Regions from separate parts of the Bradyrhizobium sp. MV1.5 genome, predicted to be linked through region 2. Evidence: riboswitches for the same ligand, from Rfam matches in the RefSeq annotation. Region 2 holds a riboswitch; the other holds the start of a gene.

Region 1 (6,835 bases), on a different contig from region 2:
GATCTGAGTTCCGTCAGCGACAGCGGAGGAGCAAACACGGAAACTGTCCACTGCCCAATCGAGATAGTCCTTCCACTGCGATTTGCGCAGTGGCAATCCCTCCCGCAACGCAGCCTCGTCGATCTGGATCATGGTCGCTCCAGCCGCCTCAAGGTCGATGACCTCGTCTCGGATCGCGAGAGCGATCTGTCGGCATGTCTCGCTCCGCGGGATGTCGTCACGGACAAACGACCAGTTCAGGATCGTCACCGGTCCGGTCAGCATAGCCTTGACGGGTTTTTTGGTCAGAGACTGCGCATGTCGCCACCATTTAACGGTCATGGGCTTCGGGCGGGAGACATCTCCAAACAGGATAGGAGGACGAACGCACCGCGAGCCATAAGACTGAACCCAGCCGTGCTTGGTGAATGCGAAACCCAACAGCTGCTCGCCAAAGTATTGAACCATGTCATTGCGCTCGAACTCACCGTGTACGAGCACGTCCAGGCCGATATCTTCCTGCCAATGCACGGTATGGGCTGTCTCCGCTTTCAGAAGCTGCTCGTACTGCGTGTCATTCAGCGCTCCCCGCGCATGAGCTGCACGCGCATTGCGGACGTCCGCCGTTTGCGGGAAGGATCCGATGGTTGTGGTTGGAAACATCGGCAATGCGAAGGCGACGCGTTGGACGTCGGCGCGCTGGGTGAACGCACTGCGACGGCGACGCATGCTATCGTCGATCGCGGCCATTCGTCCGGCGACGTTCGCACTGTGGATCTTCGGCGATGTTTCGCGGGTGACGGATGCATCCTCTGAGAGCGTGAGTTCATCGGCCACGTCGGCAGCATGGCCAGCCAGCGCTTTGCCCAAAATCGAAAGCTCCTTGATCTTCTGCACTGAGAACGCCAACCACGTCTTCAGATTGGGATCGAGATCGATCTCTAGTTCAATATCGGTCGGAACATGAAGCAGCGAGCAGGAGGGGGCAATCTGAACACGGTCCCTGCCCAGTTTTTTGACCATAGGAGCAAGTTGGTCGAGTAGCGCCGGCAGATTAGAGCGCCACACGTTGCGACCATCAACGACACCGAGCGAGACCACTAGATCTCTACCTGCTCTGGCGACAATCGCGTCCAACTGGTAAGGTGCACGAACCAGGTCGACATGAACCCCGGCAACGGGCAAGGCCAATACTGTTTCAAGATTGTCGCCGACAGCCCCGAAGTATGTGGCCAGCATGATTTTAAGCGCCGGCACGGCCTTAGCGAAATGAGCATAGGCCCGGCGGACAGCGGCCCGAGATGCTTCGTCGACGTCCATCACTAGGCATGGCTCGTCGAGCTGAACCCATTCAGCGCCGCGCGAGGCTAGTTCGCGGAGAACATCGACATAGACGGGGAGGAGTCGATCAAGCAGCGACAGCGGATTGAATGCGGGATTTACGCTTTTGCCGAGCTTCAGGAAAGTGACTGGGCCCACTAGGACGGGCCGCGTCTGATAACCGAGGCTTCTTGCCTCCTCATATTCCTCGATCGGCTTCCGAGAGGCATACTTAAAGATCTGATCCTGGTGAAATTCCGGCACCATGTAGTGGTAGTTCGTATCGAACCACTTCGTCATCTCCTGTGCGGCTACGCCGGGCCCATGCTGAGCGTGACCACCGTCTTGAGCGCCACGCGCCATGGTGAAGTAGGTTTTGAGCGACACAGGACCTTCGTTCCAGCCGTAAATGTCGGGAATCGCGCCGACCATTAGGCTGGTATCGAGCACATGGTCGTAGAGCGAGAAGTCATTCGAAGGAATGACGGTCGCACCGCGGGATTTTTGCCGTGCCCAATTAGCGGCACGAAGTCCACTCCCCGCCTCGAGGAGCTCGGCTTCGCTAGATTTTCCCGCCCAGTAGCTCTCGAGCGCGAATTTGAGTTCGCGTCGTGGGCCGATGCGTGACGTCCCCAGTGTGGCAACGGGAAGCGAAAGGATTGACATAGCTTAGACCCCATGTTGGGGCAAAGGCCATGGCGGACGCAGACAGCGAACATCGCGTGAGCGACAACTGCTTGGCGCACACCGGGACGCCCCGCCCGTGGACGATATCTTGTCGAGGCAGGTCTCCTGGCTCACGGGTCGTCGCTGCTGTCCGGCCTTCCCGAAGCCGCATGGCTTCAGTGACTTCGTTGGACAGCGGCTCGCCGCTTACAGTTGCGGGGGCAGCGCCGGCATTGCACCGGCTTCCCTCTTAGCTCCGGATCAAACGAAATCCGGAGACCGCGACGGCTTGGATTATGCGCACGAGGATCGATGCGTCAACCTACCGATTCTCGCTGCGACATTGCCCAAGCGATTACGAGCGCACTAGGCAGGTAAGACGGTCTTGCTCGCGGCCTAGTGAACACGCCCGGATCTGTGGAGGCTCCGCTTTTGAAATGCATTCGCTCCCCGCTCGCGTAACGGTTGAGCTCCACCACCGGAACGAACCCGGGCGGCTTTCGGTATCTGTGTGATCGCGAGGAGGCGACCTTTTCCGTCAGCAGCTTTTCGAACCTGCGCGTCAGGAAGGTGCGATCATCCTCGGCCGGCATCCGTTTGGTCACAGCCCACGAGGCTCCCTAGACATTTCGAAAGCCGGATTGCTCCAGGACCGAACGGATGATCAGGTCGGCTCCTTGGTGTTCGGCGGGCCCGCGACCAGGCACGAGGTCGTCCGCCTCCGTGAGGTTGGCCAAGATGATCCTTCTCGGTGCACTAGGTGTTCACGTGCTCAGCGACTTTTGCGCCGGCTTCGATGCGTCCGTGGCCGCTCGACGCCGGGTCTGCCTCGCCTCGACTCGCCACCAGCGACGATAGGCCGTAACGCGGCCACTGAGCATCGAGGGCCTTGTCCTTGTTCGTGACAAATTCGACGGTGTCCTCCGACAGAGCCCTTTGAGGGGTTCCTCGGCGTCGCTCAGCGTCTTAAGCTCATAACGATGTTAATCGACCTCGATGCGCCCCATGCGGTCGTGGTCTCCTCAAGGTCCCACATCTACAACTTCGTTCGCGAAATCGAGCGATGAGGCCTTTTGGTCGCGGGCTGCCTATCCTGTCTTGGACGGGACACAGGTGTCAGGGACCGGACAGACCACCGCGCATTGCGGCGTGTCGCAATGGCCCTCGCACTCCGTACATTTTTTGGCATCGATAACGTAAATGTCACGCTTCAGACTGATCGCCGCGTTGGGACACTCGAACTCACATGCGCCACAAACGGTGCATTGCGAAGCGACGATCTTGTAAGCCATGCCTTCCGACTCCTTAGGCGAGCGATGCCATGGGCGATCCCTTTCAAATGCCGTGCCAAACGCAGACGCGCTCAATGTTGGGCAATTTGCCCAATTCGGCTGTCCCGGGTCTGAGACCATGTTGCGTCTGCGACAGCAACAGGTCGCTTCAATTTCAGGCTATGAGCCATCGGGCCCTCTTGCGAGAGTCAGTCGCGCCTTGAAGCTGGAAGCGTCCGTCGGTTTGTTTGGCACGTCAGCGCGGGGGCAAGCGAGGCTGACGCTTCCTCCACCGGCGGCGACAAAACCCGCGAACGGACGCAGGTCTACGTCGGATCTCGGCAAACCTCCGGTCACACACCCCGACTGGAGGTTTGTGCAAGCCTCGCTCATGGCTGCAACGCTAGCTGCGCGGAGGACTCGCTGGAGGCTTGCCAAAACGGGCTTGTGGTATAACAAGCTTCGGAGGGAAATGAAGTGGCGGCGGGACGAGCGACACTGGCCTTGCAGACCGACTGAATTGCACTCAGCCTCATGCCTGGTGCCGAGTAGGCATGGCGGTGCTCGCGAGCGTCGCTTGGCCGCACTCAGCCACTCGCAACTATTTTGGACGAGCTGGAGCAGGGTTGAAAGATGACTGTGCAAATTGCTTCAGTGGCATGGCTTTTCCGAACAGATGGCCCTGCGCAAGGTCGAAGCCGAGTTCGGCCACAGCGATTAGGTCAGCCTGGCTCTCCACACCTTCGGCGACGGTGCGCACATTGTACTCTTTGGCTAGATCGACGATATGGCGGCACACCGTTCGCTTGAGGGGCCCATTCGCGCAGCCGCCGACGAACTGACGATCTACTTTCAATTTCATGAACGGGAATTTTGTCATCCCCATCAGCTGCGGCCAATTGGCACCGACATTGTCGATTGCAAGGCCAATGTTGTGAAAGCGAACCTCACGCGCAACCTCGACCAGGAGATCTAGGTTCTGGATCGCTTCCACGCTCTCGATTTCAATCGTCAACCCGCCGAAAGCGGCGTGCGACGGCATGCGCCGACAGAGATCGCGTACCGCCTGCGGGTCAATCAGGAATGCTGCCGGGAGATTGATGGAGAGATCGATCGAAGTTTGCTGCTCCAGAAGATACTGCCAATCCTTGATCGCGCGGTCGATCACGAACTGCGACAAGTTCCTAAAATGCGGATCGTGAGATTCCGGGATGAAATAGGCCGGTGGAACAACGCCCCAGGTCGGGTGCCGCATTCGCACATGAGCCTCGGCGCCGCGGCGGCTAAGGGTACACGCGTCAAACTTCGGCTCATACCAGAGCTCAAGCCAGCCAGCGTGTAAGGCTTCTCCGACATGGACCGCGGGACGGGGCGCCGGCTCTCTTGGCAAGAGCATGCCGATCCGATCGCGCAACGTCTCGGCTGCAAACGGCGCCCTGAGCGGCGGCAGCATAGCAAGTCCATATTCACTACCGACCTGCTGCACTGCCGCCATGATGATCGACTCGCGCGCTCCGAACGCCAGCACTCGGCCTGCAAATTCTTCGCGTACCAGTATCTCGAGCAATCGTCCAGGCTCGATGCGGTCCGAGCCAATGCCGAGCAGGATCAGATCAGGGAACTCCGTGCGGAGTACGTGCGGCAACTCGTCAGCAGTCCTGCATTCGCTGATAACAAACCCCATATCCTCCAGCACATCCCGTAGAAAGGCGCGCAGATGCCGCTTGCCGACGGCCAGGCACGCCCGCGGCCGCACCTTACGTTGCCCGAAGATTACAGGTTTCCCTCCGACCAGTTCGGCCTGCCCATGTTCCATCGCAACCACTCCTGTTCCGTGACGGTGCCTTAAACGAGGAGCGAAGGTCCAAACAAGCTGTGCTTCCCGATATCTTTCGATTGTTCGAGATAAGCTTAAGATAGTGCATTGGTGTGCAAAATCTTTCGCGATCTTGCTCAGACGATTTTATCGGACGCACGCGTATGATACCTGTCGCGCTTCGCGCAAGTACGAGTGACGCACGCGAGGTGGGAATCTCTCCTTCGGACGCACCGAGCTGACGCTCTATGGCGCTGCGATCATCGTGGCGCACGATTTGTTGAAGCGAGTAGTTCGTGAGCGACGATCGGCAATCACTCTTACGAATGTTTGATCGGCATGACCGGCGTGTGCCGTGATATGTTTTCCAATCGAAGGCAGTCCATCATGAGTTCGCAGCTGCTCAACCCGCAGTCGATTCTGAGAACGGCAATGGCTTGCAATTACCTCAGCTCTGTTGCCTTAGCGAGTGTGGACGTGCTGCTTCCTACCGAGCCTGATAGTTGCTCTCAATTGCGTTTTCTGTATCCTCCTGAGCATGAATTTCCCCCAGTGGGCCAGGTCGGGTGTTCGTGTTGGTGCTGAAGGGCAAGGCACGTCCAGCGCGGGCACGGCTTTGCGCAAGAGCGTGCCAGGAGATGAGAACGCGGTCGCAAAAGCGGTCGAAGAGCTACTTTCCGAGTTAGGTGGCCCCGGACCGGAGTTCAGCCTTCAAGGCGCGAAGCAGGCGGCGTTGCGCCTGATTCAGGATCCCGAACAGGGCTTCATTTTTGTCGTTGAGGAACAAGGCACCGGGCAGATTGTAGGGGTAGCTAGCATCTCGGCCGTACAGGCCGTGAGAGCAGCCGGAGCGTACGGCGTGCTTCAGGAGCTATGGATTTCTCGTGACTTCCGGAGCTCTGACTGCGGTCGGCATCTGCTCGAGGCGGTAGATTCGGAGGCGAAGCGACGCGGCTGGCAGATGATTGAGGTTGCGTTGCCTCCGGATGGTTATCCGGCCCTAGAACGGGTACGCCACTTCTACGAGGAGAGGGGATATCGGGTTGGAGGATTGCGCGCGCGCAAGAGGCTCTGACAGTAGTACGACCTCTGCGCCACACACTTGAAGCGCTCTGGGCTAGCGTGCTATCGGTAAAGTCCTTCAAGCAGTAAATCCTGGGCTTGTTCCTTCTCAAAACGAACGCTTCACGCGTGCGTCGCGGCCAAGCATGATCGAGAACCTTGACGCTGATGCGGAGCTGACTCCCACCGCGAGCGGTTACCTCTTCGGCCTTCTTGGCGAGAACGTTCGAAAATATCGGCGATCAATCATTCTGCGTTGTGGGCAGCGATACCGCGACCCGCCCGACCAAAAGGCGACAGGTCGGCGGCGGCCCGTTCCGGGCGGAGCCCGACCCAGCATTACGAATCCTTCTTTTGCGCTTCCCATGCAGTGCGATTACCGGCTCTGGTTTGAGATCACCGCACACAAACGCCATCCATTCGTCACCAATTACATTCTCTCGGCGACTGGCTAGCCAGTCGTCTACCACACTCATTCCTGCAGCTTGGTGCGGCGGACCGGCGCGTGAAAAGATTCCGCACCACCTTGCCACTCCTGCTGGCGAATTTCGAGGAAGGTGAGCGAGATCAGCCATCACACTGATCCGGTAGAAGATTCCGTAATGAGCAATGCGCCGAGTGCCGCGTCCAATACGACATTCGTGCAGCTTCCACCCTGCGCAGGACTGGATGCAAGCGGACCGCTTTCGCCGTTTGGCCCCACCGAAGACGTGGCCGAGGG
Region 2 (6,835 bases):
TCTGGAGCGATCCGGCGCGCGGACGGCCGCCGGGCGGCGAAAGCTTTGAGGATCAAGTCGCGCGGGTCCGGCTGGGTCTGTCGAAGATCGGCGCCGGGGCCGCAACGCTCGTCGTGCATTCCGGCACGATCCGCGCGGCGCTGTGCATCGCGCTGGATCTGACGCCACAAGCGGCGCTGCGCTTTGTGATCGATCCGCTGTCGCTGACGCGGATCGACCGGCTCGCGACCGGCTGGCGCGTCGTCTGCGTCAATCAACCGATGATTTGATCAGGCCGGACGATCAGGCACATTGGCCTGCGCAAAGGTCGCCATGCCGTTGTGGAGCGCACAGGCCGACCGCACCAGCGGCAGCGCGATGGCCGCGCCCGATCCTTCGCCGAGCCTGAGATCGAGGCTGATCAGCGGTTGCACGTTGAGCGCGCGAAGCACCAGCCGATGCCCCTGCTCGGCGGACTGATGCGAGGCCAGCAGGAACGGCTGGCACGACGGGTTGAGCCGCGCCGCCGCCAGCGCCGCGACCGACACGATGAAGCCGTCGATCAACACGGGGATGTGGCGCTGCGCTGCTGCGATAACTGCACCGCAGATGGCCGCGATCTCGAGGCCGCCGACGGCGCACAGGATCTTTTCGGGCGAAGCGCCCGCAATGCCATGGCGTGCGATCGCAGCGTCGATCACCCGCGCCTTGTGCACACGGCCGGCCGCGTCGATGCCGGTGCCGCTGCCCGCGATCTCTTCCGCGCTCACGCCGAGCAAGCTCGCCGCAATCGCCGCCGATGTCGTGGTGTTGCCGATGCCCATCTCGCCGAAGATCAGAAGATCGGGCTGCCCGGCCTGCGCGCGCGTCACCGCACGTCGTCCGGCTTCGAACGCAAATGCCAGCTCTGTGGGGCTGAGCGCAGCTTCGACGCTGAAATCGCGCGTGCCGCTGCGCGGCTTGTCGGTCACGATCCCAGCCATCTCCTCCTGCGCCAGCGTGCCGGTGTCGACGACCTCCAGGCTGGAGCCCAGCTCACGCGCGAGCACCGAAATCGCAGCGCCGCCGGAGGCAAAATTCGCCAGCATCGCGATGGTCACTTCTTGCGGATAGGCCGAAACGCCCTGCGCGACGATGCCGTGATCGCCGGCGAAGATGATGATCGGCACCCGCGCCGCGCGCGGTTGCTCCGTTGCTTGCAGGCCCGCAAGCTCGATCGCGAGCTGCTCGAGCCGGCCGAGCGCGCCGGTCGGTTTCGTCAGTTGCGCCTGCCGCGCCACCGCCGCCTCGCGGTGGACTGCGGAGATATCCGGGCATTGTTGGGTGACCCATTCGGGGAGCATGCTGCCTCGCTTGCCTCACGGCCTGCGCTTGAGGATGTAACTGTCCATGATCCAGCCGTGCCGCTCGCGCGCCTCTTGCCGCACGGCGACGATACGCGGGCCGATCTCGGCCAGCGCGCCGGACATGATAATCTGATCGGGCAGGCCGAGATAGGCCCCCCACCAGATGTGCAGGTCCGCCGGATCAAGCGACTGGAACGCCGTGCCGCCATCGAGCATCACCACCACGGTATCGACACCTTGCGGCCAGCCGCCCTCGCGCAAGCGACGTCCCGTCGTGACCAGAAAGGGCTCGCCGATATCGTTGAGCGGCAGCGCATGCGCCGCACACAGCGCCTGGATCGAGGTGATGCCGGGCACAACCTCGATCTTTGGCGAGGGATTGAGCCGCCGCGCAATGCGCAGCGAAGAATCATAAAGCGAGGGATCGCCCCAGATCAGCAGCGCGACCTTGCCTTTGCCTTCGAGATGATCTGCGATCGTCTGCGACCAGACAGCGGCCACGGCATCGTGCCAATCGTCCACGCCCTTGCGATAGTCCGCTTCAGCGGCGTCGCGCACAGGCAGATCGAACTCGGCGATACGTGTCTTGTCGCTGGCGAGCACATCCGCGCAGATCGTCCGCCTGAGATCGGCGAGGTCGGACTTGGCCGTCCCTTTGCGCGGGATCAGGACGAGATCGGCCGCGTTGATGGCACCGATGGCGGCGCGCGTGAGCTGCCCGCGATCGCCGCAACCGATGCCTATCAGGGAGAGCGTGAGCATCGTGCCTGCGAGGGGCGGCCATTAACAGCCGCCCGTTCGCTTGTCTCTAGGCCGCGTTGTGCAAACGCGGCGTGACGAGGCCGGCCGCGGTGACGCCGCGCAGCGACTTCGCCAGCGCCAACACACCGAGATCGGCGATCGGCTCGATCACGATGACGAGCGCATAGGACGCCGCGAAGGTCGCGATGCTGGCAAGGTTGGTCGCGGCAAAACCGGCGCCATAGAGCGCCCAGAACGCCACCCAGGCGATGACGCCGGCCTGATAGGTCGTCGAAAGCGCCAGCGCCTGGCGGTACTTCAGATCGACATAGGCCGTGTTGCGCGAAATGATCCGCGTGGCGATTGCCTGGATCCCGAACAGCGGCACCAGCAGCGTGGTGACGTTCATGCCATATTGCGGCAAGTCGGGCGGCTCGAAGAAGATGCCCTGGAACAGCAGGCCGAACGCGAGGCCGAAGGCCGCAGGCGCCGCTCCAAACAGCAGGAACAAGGTCGAGCCGAGGATGAAGTGCACTTCGGAGACGCCGACCGGGAAGTGCGGCAGGATCTCGAAGAAGACGAACACGAGGCCCGTGGTGGCGAGCGTCCGCGCTGCGAACGACGTGATGCCCTGCTCGCGCACGGTCTCGACCGCGAGCTTCAAGGCAACGCCGCCGACGGCGATGCCGGTTGCATAACTCAGCACAAGCTTGGCGTCCGAGACTAGTCCGGGTTCGATATGCATGGCTCAGATCCTTCTTGCCGTCACACCCGACGGCCTTGGCCTCAAAACGTGCACGGCCGGTCTCCTGGCTCGCGGTTCACTGGGAGTCTCCGACCTTCCCGGGCCTTGCGGCCCAGTGGCTGATCGAAGTCCCTCACCGCTTACAGTCGCGGGGGCGGCTGGGGTTTTGGACGCCGCAACTTGGTCCGCCCACCCCCATTCCCGATTATGCTCCGGCGCTTTGCGCCGCGTCGAGCACCATGCCTCTCTTGTGTGCCCCTTTCGCCAGCCGGGCGTCAAGGGGCGAAGGGCGGCCGAGAGCGTCATGACGGATAATCCCCCGCCAGCGCGCCGAACAGGATGACGGCCGCCGTGGATGCCGCTCCGCCCCGCGCAAGCTGCTCGGCAAGTTCCGAAATGGTGGTGCGGACCAGTCGCTCATCGGGACGGCCGAGCGATTCGGCAAACAACGCCGGCGTGGTCGGGGCGAGCCCGTGCTCGATCAATTTTGCGACGAGCGCCGGAAATGTGCGCCGGCCCATATAGACCACGGTCGTCGCCTCGGGATCGGCCAGCGCCACCCAATTGAGGTCTGGCGGCAGCTCGCCGGTGACGTCCGCTCCGGTAATAAACTGCACCCGGCGCGAGGTGTGACGCCGGGTCAGTGGAATGCCGGCCTGAGCCGCAGCCACGCAGGCCGTGGTGACGCCTGGAATGATCTCGTAGCCGATGCCGGCTTCACGCAGGGTCTCGACCTCCTCCTCAAGCCGGCCAAAGATGCCGGCATCGCCGGACTTCAATCGCACCACGCGCGCGCCTGTTACGGCGTAGTCGACCAGCAATCGATTGACGTGGTGCTGCTTGGTCGAGGGCCGTCCCGCCCGCTTTCCCACCGCGACGAGATTGGCGCCGGGCCGGGCCAGATCGAGGATCGCGCCCGAAGCAAGATCGTCATAGAGCACGACGTCGGCCTCGCGCAGCCGCGCGGCACCCTTGAGCGTGAGGAGCTCGGGATCGCCGGGGCCGGCGGAGACGAAGGACACAAAACCGCTCACCGGTCCTCCGCGATCAGATGGAAGAACGTGCCGGTGGCTTGTCCCCGCCGCGAGCCGGTCTCGGCGATGACCGCGCCTGTCGCGTCGTGGACGACCGCCAGCGCCATGTCGGGCTGCGCGACGATCGTCGAATAGTGGAATTCGTGGCCACGCAGGCGTGCGCCGGCCTGATGGCCCGGCATCGGCGCGGCAAGCTCGGCCAAACGATAGCCCAGATGCATGCGGCGTTTGGCAAAGCTTGTCTCAAGGCCGAGCAGGCCCGTCATCTCGTGGCTGATGCCGTCGGCGTCGGTCAAAGCGCTGCCCAGCACCATATAGCCTCCGCATTCGCCGTGCACCGGACGCGTTTCGGCGAAGGCCCACAATCCGCTGCGGAAGCGCGCATTGGCCGCGATCCTGCCGGCCTGCAGCTCGGGATAGCCGCCAGGCAGCCAGCACACATCGGCGCCCGGATCAGGGCCCTCGTCAGCGAGCGGCGAGAATGTCGATATCTCGGCGCCCGCCGCGCGCCACGCTTCCAACATATGCGGATAGACGAAGGAGAACGCGGCGTCACGGGCCAACGCAATGCGCTGGCCGGGCGGCGTCACGTTCAGGCCGCTCCCGGCAGATGGCGGTGACCAGCTGGCAGCCGAACGCAACACCGCGTCAAGATCGACATGCTCGGCGACGAAGCGCGCGGCCTCGTCGATCAGCTTGCCGATCTCCGCCTGCTCCTCGGCCTGGACCAGCCCGAGATGCCGCTTCGGCAGGCTGATCTCGGCATGGCGCGGCAGCGCGCCGAACACGGCGATGCCGGCGTCCAGCAGCGCACGCCGCACGAGAGCTTCGTGGCGCGGGCTCGCAACGCGATTGAGCACGACGCCCGCAAGGCGCACACCGGGGCGGTAGTCGCGAAGGCCCGCCGCGATTGCCGCCGCCGTTTGTGCCTGGCCGGATGGATCGATCACCAGCAGCACCGGCCAGTCCAGCATCTCCGCAATGTCGGCGGTCGCCCCGGTGCCGCAGACGCCACGGGCAGCCACGCCGTCGAACAGGCCCATCGAGCCTTCGGCCAGCACGACATCGGCGTCAATGCCGCGACTGACGAGATGCGAGATTGTCCCGCGATCCATCGCCCAGCTGTCGACGTTGACTGAGGCGCGTCCTGTCGCGGCTGCATGAAACGCGGGATCGATGTAATCGGGGCCGCTCTTGAAGCACTGCACCCGCAATCCGCCGTTGCGCCAGGCGCGGGCAAGCGCCAGCGTCAGCGTGGTCTTGCCGACGCCCGACGCCGGCGCGGAGATGACGAGCCCTGCCGCCATCACGACACCTCCGGAAAGCGCGGCTCGGCGCCGACCGGCCGATAGCGACGGTCATAGTCGGCGGCATAGAGACGGCTCTCGGAAAAATCCGCCGAGCCCAGCGTTCTGCCGACCAGAATCAATGCAGTGCGCTCCATCTCGCTGCCGACAGCAGCGTCGAGTGTTGCGAGCGTGGCACGGACGATGCGCTGATCGGGCCAGCTCGCACGCCAGACGATCGCGACCGGGCAGTCCGCGCCGTAATGCGGCGTCAGCTCGGCGACGACCTTGTCGAGCAGATGAATCGACAGATGGATGGCGAGCACCGCGCCGGTAGCGGCGAAGGCGGCGAGCTTCTCGCCTTCGGGCATCGCGCTGGCGCGGCCCGGCGTGCGCGTCAGCACCACCGTCTGGGCAAGGCCGGGCAGCGTCAGCTCGACCTCCAGCGCAGCCGCGGCGGCCGAGAAAGAGGGAACCCCGGGCGTGACCGTGTAGGAAATGCCGAGCGCGCGCAGGCGGCGGAGCTGTTCGCCCATCGCCGACCAGATCGAGAGATCACCGGAATGCAGCCGCGCAACGTCCTTGCCGCCCGCATGCGCGGCAGCGATCTCCGCGATGATCTCGTCGAGCGACAGCGGCGCGGTGTTGACGATCCGTGCACCGGGCGGGCAATGCGCCAAGACGCCTTCAGGGACAAGCGAGCCGGCATAGAGACAGACCGGACAGGCTGCGATGAGGTCGCGGCCGCGCAACGTCAGCAGGTCAGGAGCGCCCGGCCCCGCACCGATGAAGTGCACCGTCATGCGCCGTCCCCTTCCGCGATCGCCGCGGTCGCGGTGCGATCCTGCGAGACCACCCGCGTCGCAATCAATCGCGCGCGAGGTCCAGCTGCCGCGAGCGCGGCCGCTTCGGCGACCGATCCCGTCCCGAACTTTTCCGCGATGAGCTTTGATTGTGTTGGCGTGTCGATGCCGGCCAGCATTTCGGCGGTGATTGCCTTGATCGGTATGCCGCATTCGCGCGCAAGCTGCTTCAGCGCGTCTGAGTCGGCCTTGTCGCTGACCGTTGCCACCGCTGCGAGACCTTCGGGACCACCAGCTGCCAGCAGCGCCTCACGCAGCGAGGCCAGCGTGACGTCCCGCTTGAATCCGAGCCCGGCGACCTTCATCGGACCGCACTCCATTGCACCACCGGCCGCGCTGCGTCCCAGGAACGGTAGCGGCCGAGCGGAGCGGCGTGCGCAATCTCGACCCGCATCAAGTCGCCGCCGTGGCGCTGGTGCAGTTCACCCACCAGCGCTTCCGTCTCCAGCGTCACTGAATGCGCGACCAGCCGCGTACCGGGCGAGAGCCGCGACCAGATGGCGTCGAACATCACGATGTCGAGCCCGCCGCCGATAAACACGGCGTCAGGCCCGTCCAGCGCAGCAAGGGCTTCAGGCGCCTTTCCCGCGATGATTGTGATCCGATGTGCCAACCCGAACGCCGCTGCGTTGTTGCGAATGTTCGCGGCGCGATCCTCGCGCGCCTCGACGGCGATCGCGGTGCCGCCGCACAGCGTCCACTCGACCGAAATCGAACCCGAACCTGCGCCAATGTCCCAGAGCCGTTCACCGGGACGCGGCGCCAGCGCCGAGAGCGCGAGCGCACGGACCGGACGCTTGGTGATCTGGCCGTCATGGACGAAGAGTTCGTCCGATAGTCC

Evidence for each region. Region 2 has a riboswitch for cobalamin ahead of AC0L2J_RS06595 (energy-coupling factor ABC transporter permease). Riboswitches for the same ligand answer to the same signal wherever they lie in the genome.
Region 1: another riboswitch for cobalamin. It lies ahead of metE (5-methyltetrahydropteroyltriglutamate--homocysteine S-methyltransferase); the one in region 2 lies ahead of AC0L2J_RS06595 (energy-coupling factor ABC transporter permease).

The regions. Positions count from the first base shown of each region.
Region 1 covers NZ_JBVVPL010000011.1:57,898-64,732, forward strand. Annotated here, with positions in the region: gene metE (5-methyltetrahydropteroyltriglutamate--homocysteine S-methyltransferase) at 1-1,965, opposite strand, end outside; cobalamin riboswitch at 2,065-2,264, opposite strand; gene AC0L2J_RS13320 (4Fe-4S binding protein) at 3,054-3,257, opposite strand; gene AC0L2J_RS13325 (EAL domain-containing response regulator) at 3,838-5,052, opposite strand; gene AC0L2J_RS13330 (GNAT family N-acetyltransferase) at 5,669-6,127, shown strand; gene AC0L2J_RS13335 (SMP-30/gluconolactonase/LRE family protein) at 6,357-6,835, opposite strand, start outside.
Region 2 covers NZ_JBVVPL010000005.1:47,523-54,357, forward strand. Annotated here, with positions in the region: gene AC0L2J_RS06580 (histidine phosphatase family protein) at 1-269, shown strand, start outside; gene cobT (nicotinate-nucleotide--dimethylbenzimidazole phosphoribosyltransferase) at 270-1,322, opposite strand; gene cobF (precorrin-6A synthase (deacetylating)) at 1,338-2,087, opposite strand; gene AC0L2J_RS06595 (energy-coupling factor ABC transporter permease) at 2,134-2,811, opposite strand; cobalamin riboswitch at 2,849-3,068, opposite strand; gene cobA (uroporphyrinogen-III C-methyltransferase) at 3,114-3,845, opposite strand; gene AC0L2J_RS06605 (cobyrinate a,c-diamide synthase) at 3,842-5,152, opposite strand; gene cobM (precorrin-4 C(11)-methyltransferase) at 5,152-5,934, opposite strand; gene AC0L2J_RS06615 (cobalamin biosynthesis protein) at 5,931-6,299, opposite strand; gene cbiE (precorrin-6y C5,15-methyltransferase (decarboxylating) subunit CbiE) at 6,296-6,835, opposite strand, start outside.